3 regions of the Marinomonas algae genome follow, and region 2 is predicted to be linked to each of the others. Evidence: predicted binding sites of a transcription regulator. Region 2 holds the regulator's gene; each other region holds the start of a gene.

The links. Region 2 encodes sigma-54, which starts transcription at its own class of promoters, with help from an activator protein. Its sites were predicted from a motif close to TGGCACNNNNNTTGCTNT; they were not measured.
Region 1: hpxO (FAD-dependent urate hydroxylase HpxO) is a predicted target of sigma-54. The motif match lies at 1,829-1,846, and genes of this name have one in related genera.
Region 3: glnA (glutamate--ammonia ligase) is a predicted target of sigma-54. The motif match lies at 2,796-2,813, and genes of this name have one in related genera.

Annotation. Positions count from the first base shown of each region.
Region 1 covers NZ_JBLIXK010000002.1:4,303-11,495, forward strand. The annotation lists gene ACMUMQ_RS04340 (YHYH protein) at 1-417, opposite strand, end outside; gene uraD (2-oxo-4-hydroxy-4-carboxy-5-ureidoimidazoline decarboxylase) at 576-1,097, opposite strand; gene uraH (hydroxyisourate hydrolase) at 1,306-1,662, shown strand; gene hpxO (FAD-dependent urate hydroxylase HpxO) at 1,878-3,032, shown strand; gene ACMUMQ_RS04360 (methyl-accepting chemotaxis protein) at 3,313-5,193, shown strand; gene ACMUMQ_RS04365 (MFS transporter) at 5,310-6,470, shown strand; gene ACMUMQ_RS04370 (hypothetical protein) at 6,488-6,781, opposite strand; gene ACMUMQ_RS04375 (hypothetical protein) at 6,855-7,100, opposite strand; gene etfB (electron transfer flavoprotein subunit beta) at 7,126-7,193, opposite strand, start outside.
Region 2 covers NZ_JBLIXK010000006.1:170,858-178,050, forward strand. The annotation lists gene mlaE (lipid asymmetry maintenance ABC transporter permease subunit MlaE) at 1-287, opposite strand, end outside; gene ACMUMQ_RS10585 (ABC transporter ATP-binding protein) at 284-1,084, opposite strand; gene ACMUMQ_RS10590 (calcium/sodium antiporter) at 1,229-2,209, shown strand; gene lptC (LPS export ABC transporter periplasmic protein LptC) at 2,209-2,787, shown strand; gene lptA (lipopolysaccharide transport periplasmic protein LptA) at 2,771-3,280, shown strand; gene lptB (LPS export ABC transporter ATP-binding protein) at 3,281-4,006, shown strand; gene ACMUMQ_RS10610 (RNA polymerase factor sigma-54) at 4,082-5,554, shown strand; gene ptsN (PTS IIA-like nitrogen regulatory protein PtsN) at 5,572-6,021, shown strand; gene ACMUMQ_RS10620 (HPr family phosphocarrier protein) at 6,031-6,300, shown strand; gene mgtE (magnesium transporter) at 6,309-7,193, shown strand, end outside.
Region 3 covers NZ_JBLIXK010000003.1:96,314-103,506, forward strand. The annotation lists gene ntrC (nitrogen regulation protein NR(I)) at 1-19, opposite strand, end outside; gene glnL (nitrogen regulation protein NR(II)) at 16-1,101, opposite strand; gene glnA (glutamate--ammonia ligase) at 1,309-2,715, opposite strand; gene thiI (tRNA uracil 4-sulfurtransferase ThiI) at 3,044-4,498, shown strand; gene typA (translational GTPase TypA) at 4,748-6,568, shown strand; gene dtd (D-aminoacyl-tRNA deacylase) at 6,734-7,168, shown strand; gene ACMUMQ_RS06695 (thioesterase family protein) at 7,155-7,193, opposite strand, start outside.

The sequences.
Region 1 (7,193 bases), on a different contig from region 2:
ATAGTCATTGAAGATTTGCGCACCGGTAATGGCAACACCGATACGACCTAGAGACGTATTAGTAACATCGTCCACATAAGCAGGACGCGTTGTAATCGTGGTGTCAATCTTGGTTTCTTTGAAGTACTCACTTGATTTAACCACGGTAAATTCGTCTGCCGCATTGTCAGAAAATGGCATAGAACCCACATCATTTGGAATCAGATACTTTTCTGCAAAACCATGACTAGGAATCCCATTTGATTGGAAGCGAAAGGTGTTTTCATCATCATTTATGGTAATGGTGACATTATCAGCCCAGTTCGCATTTGCGACCGCTTGTGAAGTATCGACATTACTGCCAGATTTTAATTGCACAGCAGCAAAAGCCATGGCAACTGACGCAAGCGCAACGCCAAGGAGTACTTTTTGTTTCATTCAGTTAGATTCCAAATTTCATTGATTATAAGTTACTAAGAAATATACATAATTAAAAAGTAGACAATGTGAAGACTCACAACAAGAAATGAGAACAAACACACATTCTCTACTCACTTAATCGAGATTTAGAGTACCAACTGATGCATGACCGCTTTTTAAAAGTCAGCCAAGCGAAAGCCTGCAATCTTATGAACTTCATTTAACGCGCGATCAAACTCTGTTTGCCAATCATTTGGCGTTCTTTTTTCAAATCCATCTAATATTTGATCTTTGGTTGCGCCTTTTACCGCCATGATAAAAGGAAAACCGAACTTGCTGCGGTATTCATCATTTAATTGAAGAAAGCGAGCCAATTCTTCATCGCTGCATTGATCCAAACCGGCACCAGCTTGCTCAGATTTTGATTCGTTAGTCATAGTACCCGCCAACGCTGCTTTTCCGGCTAAGTCTGGGTGAGCACGCAACAGCATCAATTTTTGCTCGTCTGTGCTTTGATCTACCACCTCTTTCATGGCTGCTTTAACTTTCTCGATGTCATCGAAATAGTCTTTTGGATGCTCGGCTTTTTGTCGCCACACTTGCTCAGCAACCCAAGGAGAGTGTTCATACACACTTCCAAATAAAGAAACAAAGTCCGCTTCGTCTAATGAATCAAACAAGACTTGTTCGTTTTGCATAATCGCTCTCCAACACCTAATAAAATACGGGGTAATCGCTCTTTCATTGCCATCGATCACTAAAAACTAGATAAAACAAATGGCACACATATTGATTATCATGAAACAATACTTTCATTGTTTGTTAATATCAAAAAATAATACACAGAAAGTGTCTGCAAAAAACAGGCAAACTCTTTTTATGACATCACTTAGCTAAGGAAACATTATGGGCTACTTAACAACACATATTCTCGACACAACAAAAGGCATAGCTGCGGCTAATGTTGAAATACAGTTATTCAAGCACAATGCTGACGGCCAACGTACTCTCATCCACAGCACAGTTTCAAATAGCGACGGCCGATGCGATAAGCCTTTACTAGAAGCTGACAACTTTACCGCTGGCGTTTATGAACTAGAGTTCGCGATTGATGAATACTTCGCCAAGCAAGGTATTGAATCGAAAGAGCCAAGTTTCTTAAATACCGTTGTTATTCGCTTCGGTATCTCTGATGAAGCAGCTCATTACCACATTCCTTTGTTGGTCTCGCCTTATTCGTACAGCACTTATCGCGGCAGCTAGCACTTATTACGCACCAAAAACAAACAAAGCACCAAAAAAGTTCATCAGACACATTAAAAACGGAAAATAGTCGCTTAACTAGCTTATCTTTGGAAAAGGATTTCCATTCCAAAAAGATCAATAAAACAAAGGTTTCACATTTTATTTTATGGTAACTTTTGTTTCATGGTACGCATTTTGCGTTTTAGATTGCAAATAGACACAGAGGAAATGACATGAAAGCATTAATCATTGGCGCTGGCATCGGCGGCATGACCGCAGCAGCGGCATTAAAACAACAAGGTATTGATTGTGAAATTTTTGAAGCCGTAAAGGAAATCAAACCTGTTGGTGCTGCCCTTTCTATTTGGTCTAACGGTGTGAAATGTATGAACCATTTAGGCATGGGTCATATTATGGATGAACTTGGTGGTCCGATGCATAACATGGCTTACCATGATGGTTTAAGTGGCGAAGTCATGACTCAATTCAGCCTTAGCCCATTAGTGGAAGCCGTTGGCGAACGTCCTTGTCCTGTTTCAAGAGCCGGATTGCAAAGCCAAATGATTGATTGGTGGGGCCGCGATAAGATCCAATTTGGAAAGCGCATTGAAAAAGTTGAGCAAACAGACACAAGCGTAACCGCATATTTCACCGATGGAAGCTCCGCTACGGGCGACTTTATGATTGCGGCAGACGGCACTCACTCCATTGTTAGAACCCATGTTTTGGGCTACCAAACTGAACGACGTTACGCAGGATATGTGAACTGGAATGGTTTGGTTGATATCGATGAAAACATTGCTCTAGCTGACCAATGGACAACATTTGTAGGCGAAGGCAAACGTGTTTCCATCATGCCAATTGCTGGCGGACAATTTTACTTCTTCTTTGATGTGCCATTGCCTTTGGGCTTGGAAGAAGACAGATCCACAGTCGTTTCTGACCTAAAGGGTTATTTCGAAGGTTGGGCAGAACCTGTACAAACACTGATTGACGCCATTAATCCAGAAACAACCAATCGTATCGAAATCCATGACATCGAACCATTTGATACGCTCGTAAAAGGCAACATCGCTTTGCTTGGTGATTCTGCGCACAGCACAACGCCAGATATCGGCCAAGGTGGTTGTTCCGCCATGGAAGACTCTGTTGTATTAGGAGAATGCTTCGCAGAAACAAAAGATATTGTCGCTGCTCTTAAAAGCTATGAAGAGAAACGTCGCTTCCGAGTGAAAGACCTAGTCTTAAAAGCTCGTAAACGATGTGATGTTACTCACGCCAAAGACCCAGAGGAAACGCAAGCTTGGTACGATGAGCTAAGAGTAGAGAAAGGTGACAATATTATCGAAGGCTTACGTAACACCATAATCAATGGCCCGTTGGGCTAAACAAGACTCAATATCAAATAACTAAAAAGGTGGGCATTTAAATAATGTTCACCTTTTTTATTTTGCTTTCTCTTTTAATTTTGCTACCAAAACCCTTTCCTAAAAATACCTTAAAGCAGCCATTTCTAACCTAGTTGCCCTTCAATCATTATTAAAAATTTGGTTCATCTCACAAATATTTACAAAACATTTAATTTAACCGATAAAAAACTACCTAACTTAATAATCACGCTATAAGATATAGCAATCCCCTAGTAAAACCGATAAGGAAACCACCTCTATGACGGCTAAAGGCAAGTTACTTGGATACATAGGCGCTTTGTTTGTATCTGCAATCTTAATTGTATCCGCTACAGGCTATTTCAATTTCAAATCAGCATCTGACCAAAACGCTACCGAGAAATTAAAAATTGAATCCTTTCTTATTTCCAACGCAATAGATCAAAGGGTACAAAGGTACTTTGACAGCCTAGAAGCCATTCGAAATGATTTAGCCATCGACAAAACTGGCATCACGGATGTAGAACCAACCGTTAAAAAATTCCAAGAAATGAAACAGTCTCTTGACGTTTCCTCTGTTTATGTAGGCCTTGCCAGCGGCATAACCTATACAGAAAATGGAGAGCTAGCGAACTTTAACGCCAAAGACCTTAACCGAGAGTGGTTTAGACGCATCTTTGGCGGTGAAAAACGCATTATGACAACACCTTTTAATGCGGCGGATGGCACATTTTCAATGGCATTAGCCGTACCGATTTTGCGAAACAATGAGGTTGTATCGACTTTAAATATCAACCTTCCAGTTGATGCCATCACTCGTTTTGCGGCAGGTCTTTCTGAACTAAACCAACTTATTGTCAGTCGATCTGACGGCTTCATTTTGGCTTCGCCCGATACCGAAAGCATAGGCAAAAATGTCTTTGAGCTTTTCCCATCATTTAAAGAGCATTACAACAAAGACGTTAGCCAACATTCATACTACCATCAGGGTGAAGATTACCTTGTTAGCAGTGCAAAAGTGGCTTCTTTAGGTTGGACGGTTTGGGTATGGGATAAAACCAGCCATATTAATGCGCCTTCAAATTCCAATCTAATCGAAGGTTTAACCTTATCCATTATTTTGATTTTGATCTCTCTCGCGATCATCTACTTAACTGTTGTTAAATTGATGTACAAACCGATTGGCGGCGAACCAAAAGAAATCGAAGAACTTGTTAAGCGTGTTGCGAACGGTGATTTAACACTGAATACACAAGTGACAGGTCAAGAAACAGGGGTTTATGCAGCCACTATTTTGATGATAAATAACCTAAAATCCATTATCCGTAACATCGATAATGCGACTGGGCAGCTTAAATCTTCTTCAGACAAGGTTTCTGAATCAGCAACTAAGACAAACCAAAGCTCTGAAGATCAAATGGTGCAGTTAGAAAACACATCAACCGCCATGAATGAAATGACCATGACGGCTGAAGAAGTAGCCCGCAACGCAGTACAAGCATCTTCTGCGGCAAAAGAAGCGAATCAATTCTCTGATGAAGGTATCAAAGTCGTTAAAGAAATGAATGACGATATTGCCACTCTATTGTCTGGTATTGAAAAAGTAATGCTTGTTACTACGAAACTTGAACAAGAAACCCAAGGCATTGGCGCAATCCTAGAAGTCATCGATGCGATATCTGAGCAAACCAACCTACTGGCATTGAACGCAGCAATTGAAGCAGCTCGTGCTGGTGAACATGGTCGTGGCTTTGCCGTCGTTGCCGATGAAGTTCGTAACCTTGCTAACCGCACTAAAGAAAGCACAAACGAAATCCAAGGTGTGATTAGCAGTTTACAGGGTGAAGCAAAACGCTCTGTTCAATTGATGAATAGCAACATGGAAGATGCGAAAACAACCGCGAGTAAATCAGACGATGCTAACAAAGCACTGCAATCTATCAGACAATCTGTCTCTGTGATACAAGACATGAACGTCCAAATTGCAACCGCCGCAGAAGAGCAAACTCACGTTGCGTCTGAAATTAACGTCAGCATTGTTTCCATTAACGACCTTGCTAAAGCAACTTATGAAAGTTCCAACAGCAACAAGAACATGGCATCTGACCTGACTAACTTAGCGCTAACATTAGACAAATCGGTAGATGTGTTTAAGTTGTAACTTAATGTTAGACAAATGAACGTCTTTTAATTAAGACGTTCTACTGCAACAAAGAAAACGCCACCTGTACAAAATATCGGTGGCGTTTTTTTACCTAAAAAGTCAAAGGATTATCTATGTTAGGCTTAACCGTTTGGGGCTTATCTCTTGGGCAAGCACTGTTAATTACAGGCAATATTTTACTCGTCTCTGTAACCGCATTGGTTGGTAATGAGATCAGTCCATCAGCCGACCTTGCGACGGTTCCTGTAGCACTGCAATTCATCGGTCTAATGGGAGCAACCTTACCGGCTGCATTATTGGTACGCTTGCTCGGTCGAAAGAAAGTCTTCTTGATTGGCAATAGCATCGGTTTATGTGGTGCCGCTCTGGCCTATTATGCTTTGAATCAAAGTGATTTTTGGCTGTTCTGCCTGTCCACTTTCTTACTTGGTGTTGCCATCGGCATTGGCCAGCAATATCGCTTCGCAGCGGTTGAAAACAGCCCAGAAGGTAAAGGCCCACAAGCCATCAGTTTGATCATGGGTGGCGGTGTATTGGCCGCTGCACTTGGTCCTAACCTCGCCGTCTGGTCTGAATACATCATTCCAGATACTCAATACGTTGGTGCTTTTGCCGCCTTGTTTGTGCTTTATGCAATCACCACATTACTCGTCGCTGTTCTGCCACTGAAACCAGCCAGCCTTGAAGAGCAAACGGGCACTCCTCGCTCATACAAAGAACTACTTAGCCAGCCGCTACTGCTGGCTTCCATTATCTCTGGAGCAATTGGTTACGCCGTCATGGTCTTGATTATGACAGCAACGCCACTTGCCATGCACAGTCATGGATTTCATTTCGGACACACGGCCAGTGTGATTCAATGGCATGTGCTAGGTATGTTTGCTCCGTCATTTTTTACTGGCTATTTAATTAAAAAATTCGGTACTAGCAATATTGTTCAAGCAGGTTGCCTGTTGCTGATTGCCTGCATTCTGCTAAACCAATTTGGCACCTCTTACTGGTACTTTTGGACCGCATTAGTTTTTCTCGGCATCGGCTGGAATTTCACTTTTATCGGTGCAACCAACCTACTCACGCAGACTTATCAACCAGCGGACAAGGCAAAAACTCAAGGCTTGAATGACTTTTTGGTATTTGGCTCTTCCGCCGTGGCAAGTATTCTTGCAGGCTATTGGCAGAGTTTATTTGGTTGGGAAGTTTTGAACTTATTAATGCTACCAGCGATTTTCATTGCCATGTTTGCTGTTTACCTCAGTATGAAACGATCAAAGTAAGTCATTTAGATTAAAAATCAATCAAACTGAACAATATACACACAATAAATAACGGTAAGAAATACTGGAAGGAGATGTAACCAATAAGAACGTTTTGCCATCTTTTTCCATGCAAAATACAACACAGTCAAAGCAACAATGATGCTAGATAATGGAATGACTATAAAAGATAGAGTAAAAATAAGATCTTGAAATTCGCTAATCTCATTGTTGTTTACAACGCCTGCCGCAGAAAAAATAACGAACATGGCCGTCATACCTGCAAAAGAGAGTTGCGCGAAAGTCATTAAGAAAAGTACAAAGTAACGCATAAAATCGGCCTATTCTTTTTATATTGAGCACTTACGTAAAGTAAATAGCCAAGAAGACCATATTAAATGACAGCTACAGAGAAAATGCCACTTCAATAGATTTTATTACGCTAGCCACTTCAGGCAATACGCTGATATTGTCACCTTGCATATCTTTAAACAAAGCAAAAATAAAAGGTCGTTGTTCAGGATAATCTTGCAACCAAGCATGCAAACGAGCCTGTACGTCTAACATCTGCATATCCTCCTCAACGGGCACGCCAAGGCCTTTTAACTTTTCAATAAAATCCACTTCATCGATTAAATCTACAATCATCATAGAAGGCTTACTCCTAAATTTAGGCTTAACGAATGACCTTCTCTTCCAATAAAAGGTCAAAGATCGCCTGAGCTTTTTCAGCTGGCGTTCCTT
Region 2 (7,193 bases):
CGCAATAAAGCCAATGCTAATAACTGACCAACTGCCTCTTCAGAGCCAAACTTTGCTAAAATACTGTAACCTTGAAGTGCCAACACCATACCGATAAAAGCACCAGACACAACAACAATAACAAGAGACAAAACCCCAACAGAATATAACTGTTTTATTAAGAGATTAACTGACTCATTGAAACGCACAGGCAACCTAAAAACACTTTGAGCCAAGAAAATACCCGCTCTTCCAACCGCTTCGAGCCAACTAAGAAACCACGCTCCTAAAGAAGCCACTGTTTTCATAATGCAACCTCATTAGCTAGCGCATCTTCAGGATAATGGAAAGGCACAGGTCCGTCTGGCTCACCATTCAAAAACTGTTTAACCTCTGGATCGTCAGAAGCTCGTATTTCTTCAGCCGAGCCTTCAGCAATGACTCGTCCTCCCGCCAAAATACACACATGGTCAGCAATAGAAAGCGACTCTTCGACATCATGAGAAACAAGAACAGAAGTAATATTGGCGGTATCGTTAAGTTGGCGTATGAGCTTCACCAGAACACCTTTTGATATCGGATCTTGCCCTGTAAAAGGCTCATCATACATGACTAACTCAGGATCTAACGCAATGGCGCGCGCTAAAGCAACGCGTCTAGCCATACCGCCAGACAATTCAGATGGCATTAAGCCAGCCGCCCCTCTAAGGCCAACACTGTGCAACTTATCAGCCACAATACGTTGAATTTCTGACACTGAAAGCTTGGTATGCTCTTCCATAGGAAAAGCGACATTCTCTGCTACTGACATATCGCTAAAGAGTGCACCACTTTGAAAAAGCATGCCCATCTTTTTACGAACCTTATAAAGGTCCGTTCTAGATAAAGAGTGGACATTTTCGCCATTGATCAAAATAGAGCCACTATCCGGCTCCAGTTGCGCTGCAATCAAGCGCAGCAAGGTTGTTTTGCCTGTTCCGCTCGGCCCCATTACCGCTGTAATTTTCCCTTTCGGGATGGTAAGTGAAATATCTTCATAAATAACACGACCGCCTCGGAAGAAGCTGAGATTTTTAACATCTATATAAGCATCAAGCGCTGACATACATTTTTTATCCCTACAAAATATCCCCAGATACTACCACCGCCCTTCTATAAATAAAATCAAAGCAAAGCAAATTCAATTTGTTTGTCAGGTCAAGTCTTGAATTTCAATCACAAACCTCATTAAATGGTACTCCCTGAATTTATGAGTACTTTCCACATCATGTTGCTATCTTCCATTGCGCTTATCGCAGGTTTAATTCTTTTAGTCATGAGCTCCGATAAATTCATCGAGCACTCAGCGTTAGTCGCCGAAAAACTTAACGTAAGCCCAATGGTAATAGGTATCACGTTGGTTGCTCTTGGTACTTCCGCGCCTGAGATGGTTGTTTCTGCAATTGCAGCATTTGATCAAGCCCCAGAAATTGCAGTTGGAAATGTAATTGGCTCTAACATCGCCAATATCGCTCTGGTTTTCGGAATCACTTTACTCTTTTCATCTGTTCCTATCGCAAAGGGTTTAACAACGAAAGAAGTACCCCTCGTTCTGGCCATCACCTTCCTTGCTGGTTACTTACTTTACGATCAAGCTTTGAGCGTATTAGACGGCATCCTTCTGATCTTAGCCTTCATCATAATTTTGAGTATCTTATTAAAGGGCAGCAAAGATCTTGAAAGCGAATTAAAAGACGAACTCCCAGAAGACGACGGCTCACCAGTCGTTAAATCCCTAATCATTGCCTTAATTGGTTTAGCTGTTTTAATTGGCAGTTCTAAACTCTTGGTGTGGGGAGCAATTAACATAGCAACGGCACTTGGCGTCAGTGAGCTCATCATTGGACTATCTATCGTCGCTATTGGCACCAGCTTGCCAGAGTTAGCCGCCTCAGTGAGCAGTGTAAGAAAAGGTCACCATGACATCGCCATCGGTAATATCTTAGGTTCCAATATTTTCAATTTGGCAACGGTACTGCCTTTACCTGCGTTAATTGCGCCAGGCATTATTGATGCCAACGTAACTAATCGAGATTACCCTTGGGTATTGGCTTTAACAATCGCCCTTGCGTTCGCTATTTATGTTTTCAAAAAATCTAAAACCGGCAGCATTCCACGCTGGATTGGATTACCGCTTCTTGGATCTTATTGTGTCTATCTATTTATAATTAGCTCAGGCAGTTCGATCTAATGTTTAAATTTGAAAGCACAGCTACGCCTAAAATATTATTATTCGCTATCTTATTGATTGCTGGTGTAGCTGCTTTTCTATGGCATGAAGCTTCTCCTCAAAGAAGTCTAATACCAACAGATTCTTTAAGCAGCTCTCCGGACTACTTCATTACTCAGGTAACCATCAAAGAGTTCAATCAAAATGGAGAATTAATCGAAACCCTCAATGCGAAGCAAACGCTGCATTATATTGATGACTCTAAAACACTCCTTGATTCTCCAAGCGTTGCACGAAAATCTGAGTCAGGCACTTGGAGCGCAAAAGCAAATAAAGGCATCATTCATGATGGAAGTAATGATATTCTACTCACAGACAAAGCTGAAGCCGTTAAGACATACCTTCAATCTGAAGACATAAAATTGAGCGCAGACAGCATACATTATTTAGATAAAGATCAATCACTAACAAGCCAAGGAAGTCCGATGCTAGTCTCCACACAAGGAGAAGCTTCCGCTGACAAAATTACGACCTATATCAATTCAGAAGAAGTCATCATGACAGGATCTGTAAGAGGAACATATGAAACACTTGATTAATATTAGCGCTTTGCTAATTTCAACTTTATTAAGTCAATACACTTATGCCTTACCAGACGACATAAATAAATCCATAGAAGTTCAAGCTGATGAAGCCTCTTTTAACCAAAATACTGGAGAAGCCATTTACAAAGGCAATGTCTTCATTAAGCAAGGCTCTATTGAAATACAGGCACAATATTTAAAAGTTGTAACTGATATAGAGACAAAAAAATTCAGTCGCTTAGAAGCCTTGGGGCAACCCGCAAAATTTAGCCAACAAATCGATTCAACTGGCAACACTGTTACCAGCAAAGGCAATAAAATCCATTACTCTATCACTGAATCCAAACTAGAAATTATAGGCAATGGACAGTTAAGCAAGCTAAACAACTTTATATCCGCCGACTACATCCTTTACACTATTAGTGATGGAGCCTTTAGTGCAGAAAAAAAAGGCACAGGCAGAGTATCAATGACGTTTCAACCTCCATTAGTTGAGGAAACAAATTAAATGGCCCTTCTAGAAGCTAAAAACCTAGCAAAGAGCTACAAAAAACGACAAGTAGTAAAAGATGTTTCCATCTCAGTTGAGTCAGGGCAAGCCGTTGGTTTGCTTGGCCCTAACGGCGCAGGCAAAACCACATGCTTTTATATGATAGTTGGAATGGTTGCCAATGATGCAGGCGGCATATTTATCGATGGTAAAGACATCACCAGTAACGCCATGCACACTAGAGCACAAAAAGGTATCGGCTACTTACCACAAGAAGCCTCCATTTTTAGAAAAATGTCTGTTGAAGACAATATTTTAGCGATTTTAGAAACACGCAAAGAACTCACAAAAGCCCAGAAAAAATCCAGGCTTGAAGATTTATTAGAAGAATTTCATATTACCCATATCAGAAAGAACTTAGGCATGGCCTTATCTGGTGGCGAGAGACGCCGTGTAGAAATTGCACGAGCACTAGCAATGAATCCAAAGTTCGTTCTCTTAGACGAACCCTTCGCTGGTGTTGACCCTATTTCTGTTGGCGATATCAAACTTATTATTAAACACTTACAAGAAAGCGGCATTGGCGTTCTAATCACAGATCACAATGTCAGAGAAACCTTAGACATCTGCGATAAAGCTTATATTGTGGGTAACGGATATATCATTGCTTCTGGTGATGCCAGTACAGTTATTAACAATGAACAGGTAAAAAAAGTCTATTTAGGTGACGACTTCCGCCTGTAACCCCTTATCATTACTGCAGAAAGGGAGTAGTATGCATAACTCGTTCCAATTCACTCAAATAAAAAGAGTTGCTCCATGAAGCAGTCTTTACAGTTAAAACTCGGTCAACAGCTGACCATGACACCTCAGCTACAGCAAGCGATACGTTTGTTGCAGCTTTCTACGCTGGATCTTAAACAAGAAATTCATGAATTTCTTGAGTCAAACCCTCTTCTTGAACTTGACGATGACGAACAAGGGCAAGTAGAAGCACCAGCCAGCATCGAATCCAAAAGCACACCAGAAACACCTGATGTCAATACAAGTGAAGAAGCTCGTGTTGAATCAGAATGGACAGAAAGCATTCCTGAAGAGCTCTCAATAGACAGCAACTGGGATGACACCTATCAAAGCTCTGCCGCGATCAGCGACAACAATAGCTATGAAGGTGACGGCGACTTCGAAAGCCGTAATGCGCCAGCAGAAAGCATACAAGACCACTTAATCTGGCAATTAAATTTAACTCACATGTCTGATAGAGACATTGAGATTGCATACGCAATCATTGAATGCGTACAGCCAGATGGTTACCTAAGTATTACACCAGACGATATCTGCGAGTCTCTTTCTATCGAACTAGAAGAGCTTGATATAGAAGAGGTCATGGCCGTCCAACATAGACTGCAGCGTTTTGATCCTATTGGTGTTTGCTCTACCGATCTACGAGACTGCCTCTTAGTTCAGTTAGAAGCGTTTCAAAACCATCCTTTATACAAAAGCACGCACAACTTGATTGACAATTATTTGCCACTTCTCGGTAGTCGTGACTTTGCGCAATTAAGCAGAAAAACAAAGCTCAAAGACGAAGCTCTCAAAGAAGTTGTTAGCCTAATACAGCAACTTAATCCTCGTCCAGGCTCTGTTATTGATGCAGACGATACGGACTATGTCATTCCAGATGTTTCTGTCAAAAAGCGCAATGGCAGTTGGCAAGTAGAGCTAAACAACGACGCTTTGCCGCCAGTCAAAATAAACGAAACTTATTCTGCTATGGCTAGCACCGCCTCAACACCCGAGGACGCGAGCTATATTAAGACATCATTACAAGAAGCCAAGTGGTTCATGAAAAGTCTACAAAGCCGAAATGAAACCCTTCTGAAAGTTGCCAGCTGTATTGTAAGCCGTCAAATTGACTTTTTTGAATTAGGTGAAGAAGCCATGAAACCCATGGTACTTCACGATGTAGCAGAAGAAGTCGGCATGCACGAATCAACAATATCTAGGGTGACAACTCAAAAATACATACACACACCAAAAGGTATTTTTGAACTTAAATATTTCTTCTCTAGCCATGTCAATACAGCATCTGGCGGAGAATGCTCTTCTACAGCGATACGAGCCATGATTAAAAAGCTAGTAACAGATGAGCCAGCGAAAAAACCTTTAAGCGATAATAAACTAGCGACTATTTTGGCAGACCAAGGCATACAAGTTGCCCGTCGTACTGTCGCAAAATACCGCGAGGCGATGAACATACCGCCATCCAATGAACGCAAGCGATTGATCTAAACGGACACTATTTTACCATGCCATTAAAATCATTATTGAAAGCAGAACTTGTCTTTGCAAAACAAGAGATTGTCAGCAAAAAACGCGTTCTTGAGAACTTAGCGGAAGTCGCATCTAACAAACTGCATTGCGATAACGAAGCGGTTTATGACGCTTTATTAGGCCGAGAAAAACTTGGTAGTACTGGTATAGGAAATGGTATAGCCATTCCTCATTGCCGTTTGGAGTCTGCTAATCATACGGCAATCGTTGTAATGTCATTACAAAATCCGATTGACTTTGATGCTATTGACAAAAGAGCAGTAGATTTGATCTTCGCCCTCATCGTTCCACCTCACGAGTGCGACTCTCATTTGTCGACATTGGCGCAAATTGCAGAATTAGCACAATCGCCACAATCTTTAGATAAACTAAGAACCGCTCAAACAAACGAAGAGCTATTCAATATATTTGATTCGTTAATATAGGAAACATGCATGCAAGAAGAGTCTATTACTATCATCAACAAACTTGGCTTGCATGCTAGAGCAGCAGGAAAGCTTGTTGAAACAACTTCTCGCTTCTCCTGTGATATTACCATCGAAAAAGAAGGTCGTAACGTCGACGGAAAAAGCATTATGGCAATGATGATGCTCGCTGCAGGAAAAGGCACCGAAATTCATATTAAAACCAATGGAGATGACGAAGAAGACGCTCTAAAAGCCATAATAGAACTGATCAATAATCGTTTTGGTGAAGATGAGTAACACTTTATATGTCAGAGAAAGCAACTCTAACTAATCATCTGCAGACAGTCACCGAATCTCTTGAATCCGGTGCCACCATGCAAATCCGTTATTTACTTAACGGTGCGCTACCTGCGCAGGACGTTGCTCGATTACTCGAATCCTCCCCGCCTAAAGAGCGAAAGCTTTTATGGGAGCTAATTAACTCAGAAAACCAAGGCGAAGTACTACAATACCTAAGTGAAGATATCGGCGCTCAATTCATGAAAAACATGGATACCGAGCGACTGATAGAGCTCTCGGAAAATTTCGAAAGCGATGACTTAGCCGATTTATTACAACACCTACCTGAAACCGTTGTAAAAGAAGTTCTTGCGTCCATGACAACGCAAGACAGAATGCGTGTTGAAGCTCTCTTAAGCTACTCGGAAGATTCTGCCGGTGGCTTAATGAATACAGACACAATAACAATACGTCCAAACATAACGATTGATATTGTATTTCGCTACCTAAGAAGACACGACATTCTCCCTGATATGACAGACAACCTGCTGGTTGTTAGCCGATCTGACCGCTTATTAGGCACACTTCCTCTCACAAAATTATTAGTGTCAGACACCAGCGATATCGTTCGGGATATCATGGAAACAGAATACACCGTCATTGAAGCTGAAACACCTGCCAGCGAAGTAGCGCAATTATTTGAAAAAATGGACCTTGTTTCTGCCCCTGTTATTGATGGAAAAAGCAAAAAGCTTCTAGGGCGAATCACGATCGATGACGTGGTTGATGTCATTCGAGACGAAGCAGAACACTCAATGCTAAGCATGGCTGGTCTTGATGACGACGAAGATACATTCGCCCCTATTATGAAAACAACAAGGCGCCGCGCTGTATGGCTAGGAGTCAATTTG
Region 3 (7,193 bases), on a different contig from region 2:
CAGTTTCATCTTGTGTCATGTGTTTTTCTCCTGGCCTTGGACTGATGTCTCAATGGGAATTAATATATTGAATTCGGTGTGTTGTGGGTGGCTATTGCATTCGATGATGCCATGATGCTGATGAACAACCGATTGGGAGATGGATAAGCCCAGTCCGGTTCCGTCAGCTCTGCCACTAACCATGGGATAAAATAACGTTTTCATAATGGATTCAGGTATGCCTGGCCCATTGTCGATAATGCTGATTTTGCAAACTAGACGATGTCGTTTGGAGCCGATAGTGAATTGGCGCAAGGTACGAGTGACCATGCGAATCGTCTTTTGCTGGCTGTCTTGGTCTTCCATTAAAGCTTGCATGGCATTTCGAGTAATGTTCAACAGCGCTTGTATCAGCTGAGATTCGTCGCCGATTAAATCTGGAATACTTGGGTCATAATCTCGAATCAATTTGATTTTATTGTCCGTTTCAACGGAAATCAGTTGTCGAACACGCTCAAGCACTTTGTGAATATTTAATGGCTTGTTTTTAGGGATTTGTCTTGGACCTAGCAAACGATCAACAAGGTCTCGTAGACGATCAGATTCTTCAATAATGACTTGGGTGTAGTCATTTAAAGCTTCGTCAGTAAATGCACGGCTAATTAATTGTGCAGCACCACGAATTCCACCTAATGGGTTTTTAATTTCATGGGCAAGCCCACGAACTAATTCTTTGCTGCTTTCGTGGTTCGCAATAATTTCGTCTTCTTGGGAAATTCGCTTCATTCTATCGCGAGGGTAGAGTTCTATAATGAGGCTTTCTGTTGCGTTTGATGACCCCATAATTGGCGTCACAGTGTAATCGCAGAAAAGCTTTTTTGAATTTACTCGCTCAATTTCTGCTTCACGTTTCGTAAAGGCATGACCTGTCTCAATAGCAGAATATAAGGCACTGATACTGTTCTCGTTTTCACGAAAAGCAGAGCTTAAGTCGTTGCCATAAATTCGGCGACGGCTAACCGCGAGTAGCATTTCTGCAGCAGGATTTAAGTATTCTATCTCTAATTTATTATTCACTTGAATAATAGCGGTAGATAGATGATCGATTAATAAACTATACAAAACAAAGCCTCTTTATTGACCATTCACTATGTGCAAAAAGCGAACCAACATTGGGCACTTTGAAATGGCTTATATATATAAGGTATCTGTTTTAAACAAAAAATAATACGCACAATTGTGGTGCGTCATGTGGCGTGCATTTTTTAAGTGCAAAAAAAAGCCTCGATCTAAATCGAGGCTTTCGTGTTTACTGAGCAGTTTTAAAGATTAAACGCTGTAGTAAAGTTCGAACTCAAGAGGAGTTGTTGTCATTGCAACGCGTTGAGCTTCACCTGCTTTAAGGTCGATGTAAGCATCGATCATGTCGTCAGAGAATACACCGCCTTGAGTCAAGAACTCACGGTCTTCGCTTAGGCACTTAAGCGCTTCTTCTAGGCTGCCAGCAACTTGTGGGATAGCTGCTGCTTCTTCAGCTGGAAGATCGTACAAATCTTTGTCTGCTGCATCACCAGGGTGAATCTTGTTTTTGATACCGTCAAGGCCAGCCATCAACATAGCTGCGAAAGCTAGGTATGGGTTAGCGGTTGGATCAGGGAAACGAGCTTCGATACGCTTGCCTTTAGGGCTTGCAACGTAAGGAATACGGATAGAAGCAGAACGGTTACGAGCTGAGTAAGCTAGCATAACTGGTGCTTCGAAACCTGGAACAAGACGCTTGTAAGAGTTAGTTGAAGCGTTTGTGAATGCGTTCAACGCTTTAGCGTGCTTGATGATACCACCGATGTAGTAAAGAGCTGTTTCAGATAGACCAGCGTATTGGTCACCAGCAAATTGGTTAACGCCATCTTTCCAGAAAGATTGGTGAACGTGCATACCAGAACCGTTATCGCCAACGATTGGTTTTGGCATGAATGTCGCTGTTTTGCCGTAAGCGTGAGCAACATTGTGTACACAGTACTTAAGGATTTGAACTTCGTCTGCTTTTTTAACTAGTGTGTTAAATTTAGCGCCGATTTCGTTTTGACCAGCAGTTGCTACTTCATGGTGATGAACTTCGATTTCCAAGCCCATAGATTCCATTGCGCCACACATTGCAGCACGAAGGTCATGGTGAGAGTCAACTGGTGGTACTGGGAAGTAACCGCCTTTAACAGTTGGACGGTGGCCCATGTTGCCGCCTTCAAATTTCTTGTTTGAAGCCCAAGCCGCTTCTTCTGCGTTGATTTCAACACAAGAACCTGACATGTCAGTTTTCCACTTAACATCGTCAAATACGAAGAATTCTGGCTCAGGACCGAAGAATGCAGTGTCGCCAAGGCCTGTAGATTTAAGGAATTCTTCTGCACGTAAAGCAACAGAACGAGGGTCGCGATCGTAACCTTGCATAGTAGAAGGTTCGATGATGTTACAACGAACAATAACAGTCGCTTCTTCAGTGAAAGGATCGATAATAGCAGTATCGTCCTGAGGCATCATGATCATGTCGGATTCGTTGATGCCTTTCCAGCCAGCGATGGATGAACCATCAAACATCTGACCAGTCTCAAAAAACTCTTCGTCTACCGTAATAGCTGGAATAGATACGTGTTGCTCTTTACCTTTAAAATCGGTAAAGCGAAGGTCAACCCACTTCGCGTCATGCTCAGCAATCAAGGCAAGGGTCTTGTTTGACATAGTTGTTCTCCAGTCGTAGTTAAAGCGAAATTACTTTCTATTTAAAAGTGCTTCAATATAAAGCGCCATTTGCAGAATAGAAAGCACAACTTGTGCCAGAAATTTGTGCGATCGAATAATTCTATCTATAACAATAATTTAGACCCAATAAATATTATTTTCGCTTGGTTAGTGAACATAAATAGCGCTCCAAATATAACTTTTGCACTTTTATGGTTCGCTTTTTTGTGATTTTGTTTTGTTTTGGTGCAAATTTATTGTTTTCGTATCGATTGTCTTTTCTTTATACTGTGCGCCTTTCTAACCTCCGGTATATATCGCAACTCCTATGAAATTTATTGTTAAATTCTTTGCAGAAATCACGATCAAAAGTCGCCCTGTAAGAAAGTCCTTCATCAAGCAACTCAGACATAATGTTAAGTTGGTTCTAAAAAAATACGATGCTGATGTTACCGTTGCCGGTAATTGGGATTTTATTGAAATATTTTCCGAGTGCGATGATTTACGTGAAGAATTTACAGAAGCTTTATCTAACATAGCCGGTATTGCTCATTTCCAGTTTGTACGTGAATTTCCACTTGTTGATTTAGACGGCATTGTTGATGAAGCGCTTGTGTCTTATGGCGATGTTCTTAAAGATGCTGTTTTTGCGGTACGCGTAAAGCGTGTTGGTAAACATCACGATTTCACCTCGGTTGAAGCTGAACGCCATATTGGTGGTTGCTTAAAAGCACGCTCTGGCGCGCTGGCCGTTCGTTTGAAAAATCCAGAAGTCTTGGTGCCTATCGATATTCGCGACGATAGAGTTTGGATGATCGAACAACGAGTGGAAGGTTTAGGTGGTTATCCTCTTGGTTCACAAGATCCGGTTTTGTCTCTGATGTCCGGCGGTTATGACTCTACCGTGAGCTCTTATTTAACGATGAGTCGTGGATTAAAAACGCATTTTTGCTTTTTTAATCTTGGTGGTGATGCCCACGAAATTGGTGTGAAGCAGGTTTCTCATTATATTTGGGAGAAATATGGTTCTTCATTGAACGTAAAATTCATTACGGTTCCATTTGAAGCGGTTGTGGGTGAGATTTTAACCAAAGTCGATAATGCCGAAATGGGCGTGATCTTAAAACGTATGATGTTACGTGCGGCTTCTCAAGTCATGGAAGAGGTTGGCGCCAAAGCCTTGGTGACGGGAGAAAGCGTTGCTCAGGTATCAAGTCAAACATTGATGAATTTGAAAGTGATTGATCAAGTTACTGAAGAGCTGGTGTTACGTCCTTTGGTGACAATGAACAAACAAGAAATTATCGATAAAGCCATTGATATTGGTACGGCACCTTTTGCGGCGAGTATGCCTGAGTTCTGTGGCGTTATTTCGGTAAAACCGACGACACGAGCAAAGATGCACCGTGTTGAAAAACAAGAATCTAACTTTGATTTTGATGTGCTTGAGCAAGCCGTTGCGAATGCGAAGATTATGTCTATCCAAAACGTGATGGATGACGTAGCGAAGCAATATCAAGGTGAAGTGCCAGTGGTGAGAATGCCTGTTGGTGATGAAGTGATTATTGATATTCGTCATCCAGATGAAGCAAGTCATCGCCCATTGAAAGTAAGTGGACGTCCAGTCAAAGTTATTCCATTTTTTGCTCTCGATTCTAATTGGGCTGAAATGGAAAAAGACGTTACTCATTTGCTTTATTGCGGTAAAGGCGTCATGAGCCGAATGCATGCCTCTTACTTATTAGGTAAAGGCCATGAGAATGTTGGTGTTTATTTACCTTAATTAAGAAATGAAAAGTCGTAGCATTTTTGTAGTAAATGAATGCTACTGTTTTGAATTCAGCGCAGTTTATTACTTGATTGGTCTATTTTTGTGGATTTTTTTACTCACTTTAATGGGATATTTATCAATATAAGGGTACAATTGCGCGAATTTTACCCCGCACCAAGATCCGAGACGCTTGAAGAGCATACCCGCCCGAGTCAAGCGGCGGTATATCTTTTTGCTCAAATCAAATGCAGAGAATTATAAATGTCTAATGATATTAGTAAGTTACGCAATATAGCCATCATTGCGCACGTTGACCATGGTAAGACTACCCTAGTTGATAAATTGTTAAGCCAGTCTGGCACCTTGGATCGTAAAGACGAAGGTTCCGAGCGAATCATGGACTCTAACGATCAAGAAAAAGAACGTGGTATTACCATTTTGGCGAAAAACACAGCCATCAAATGGAACGACTACCGTATTAATATCGTAGACACACCTGGGCACGCCGACTTCGGTGGTGAAGTAGAACGTGTACTTTCTATGGTTGACTGTGTATGTCTATTGGTTGATGCCGTTGATGGTCCAATGCCGCAAACACGTTTTGTAACATCAAAAGCATTTGAGCAAGGTTTGCGTCCTATTGTTGTTATCAACAAAATTGACCGTCCTGGTGCTCGCCCTGATTGGGTTATGGATCAAGTATTCGATTTGTTCGACAGCCTTGGTGCAACGGAAGATCAGCTAGATTTCCCTGTTATTTATGCTTCTGCAATCAATGGTATCGCTGGTACTGATCCAGAAGAAATGGCAGAAGACATGACGCCTCTGTATCAAATGATTGTAGACAGTGTTCCTGCTCCAGATGTTGATCCAGCTGGTTCTTTCCAAATGCAGGTTTCTGCATTGGATTACGACAGCTATGTTGGTGTAATCGGTGTAGGCCGTATCACTCGTGGTAGCTTGTCTCCAAACCAGCAGGTTGTTATCAAGTCTGCAGACGGCTCTGAGCGTAAAGGTAAAGTACTTAACGTGAAAGGCTACCTTGGTCTTGATCGTATCGATACAGATCTTGCAACAGCAGGTGACATCGTTTGTATCAACGGTATCGATAAACTAAGTATCTCTGATACTTTGTGTGATCCTGATTGTGTTGAAGCTTTGCCTGCATTGAGTGTAGATGAGCCAACGGTAAGCATGAACTTTATCGTTAACAACTCTCCGTTTGCTGGTAAAGAAGGTAAGTTCGTTACTTCTCGTAATATTAAAGATCGTTTGGATCAAGAGCTTATCCACAACGTAGCATTGCGAGTTAAACAAGGTGACACGCCAGATAAATTTATCGTTTCTGGTCGTGGTGAATTACACCTTTCTGTATTGATTGAAACAATGCGTCGTGAAGGCTTCGAGATGGGTGTATCTCGTCCTGAAGTTGTGACAAAAGAAATCGACGGCGTAAAATGCGAACCATTTGAAGTTGTGGTTATTGATGTTGAAGAACAGCATCAAGGCGCGATCATGGAAGAAGTTGGTCTTCGTAAAGGCGAACTAACTAACATGGAACCAGATGGTAAAGGTCGTATTCGCCTTGAATTCATGATGCCTTCTCGTGGTTTGATCGGCTTCCGTGGTTTGTTCCTAACATTGACATCTGGTTCAGGTATTTTGACCAGTGTATTTGACCATTACGGACCAGTGAAAGACGGTGAAGTACAAAGCCGTAAGAATGGTGTTTTGGTAAGTATGTTGTCTGGTAAAACAGCCGCTTACGCTTTGTTCAACTTGCAGAGCCGTGGCCGTATGTTCCTAGGTCATGCTGTTGAAGTTTACGAAGGTCAAATCATCGGTATTCACTCTCGTGACAATGACTTGGCAATCAACCCGATTAAAGGTAAGCAGCTGACTAACGTACGTGCATCTGGTACAGATGAAGCGTTAACTTTGACGCCGCCAATCAAGCATACACTTGAGCAAGCGCTTGAGTTTATCGAAGACGATGAATTGGTAGAAGTAACGCCAGAAAGCATCCGAATTCGTAAGAAGCTATTGACTGAAAACGAGCGTAAACGCGCTGGTCGTAAGTAAGAGCTTTACTAAAGCGACTGGTCGAGTCGCTTTTAAAGAGCAGCAGCAAATGAGTTTATGCAAATAAACTCAGGAGCGACAGAAGCGCCTTCGGGCGCTTTTGTTTTTTCTGGCATTTGATAAAGTGAAATGCAGCAAGCAGGTTTGATTTAAAAAGAGGCCGTTATGAAGGTTCTAATACAAAGAGCATTAAACGCCAGTGTGGTTGTAGAGGGTGAAACCATTGGCGCTATCGATCATGGGCAACTGGTTTTGGTCGGTATCGAAAAAGGCGATACGGAAGCAGATACACAGCGCTTGGCTGATAAACTTCTTAAGTATCGAATGTTTGGTGACGAAGAAGGGAAAATGAACCTGAACGTTCAGCAAGTGAATGGCGGTGTCTTATTGGTGTCGCAATTCACCTTAGCGGCAGAAACCAAAAAAGGCTTGCGTCCAGGGTTCTCAACAGCAGCCATTCCAGCGGAAGGCGAACGTCTCTTTAATGACTTTGTAGAAAAAGTACGAGCACAATACAACAAAGTAGAAACAGGGCAGTTTGGAGCAGATATGAAAGTCTCTTTTACCAATGACGGCCCTGTTACCTTTATTTTGGATTAGCTTGGCTCTGGGGCTTAGGTCTTCT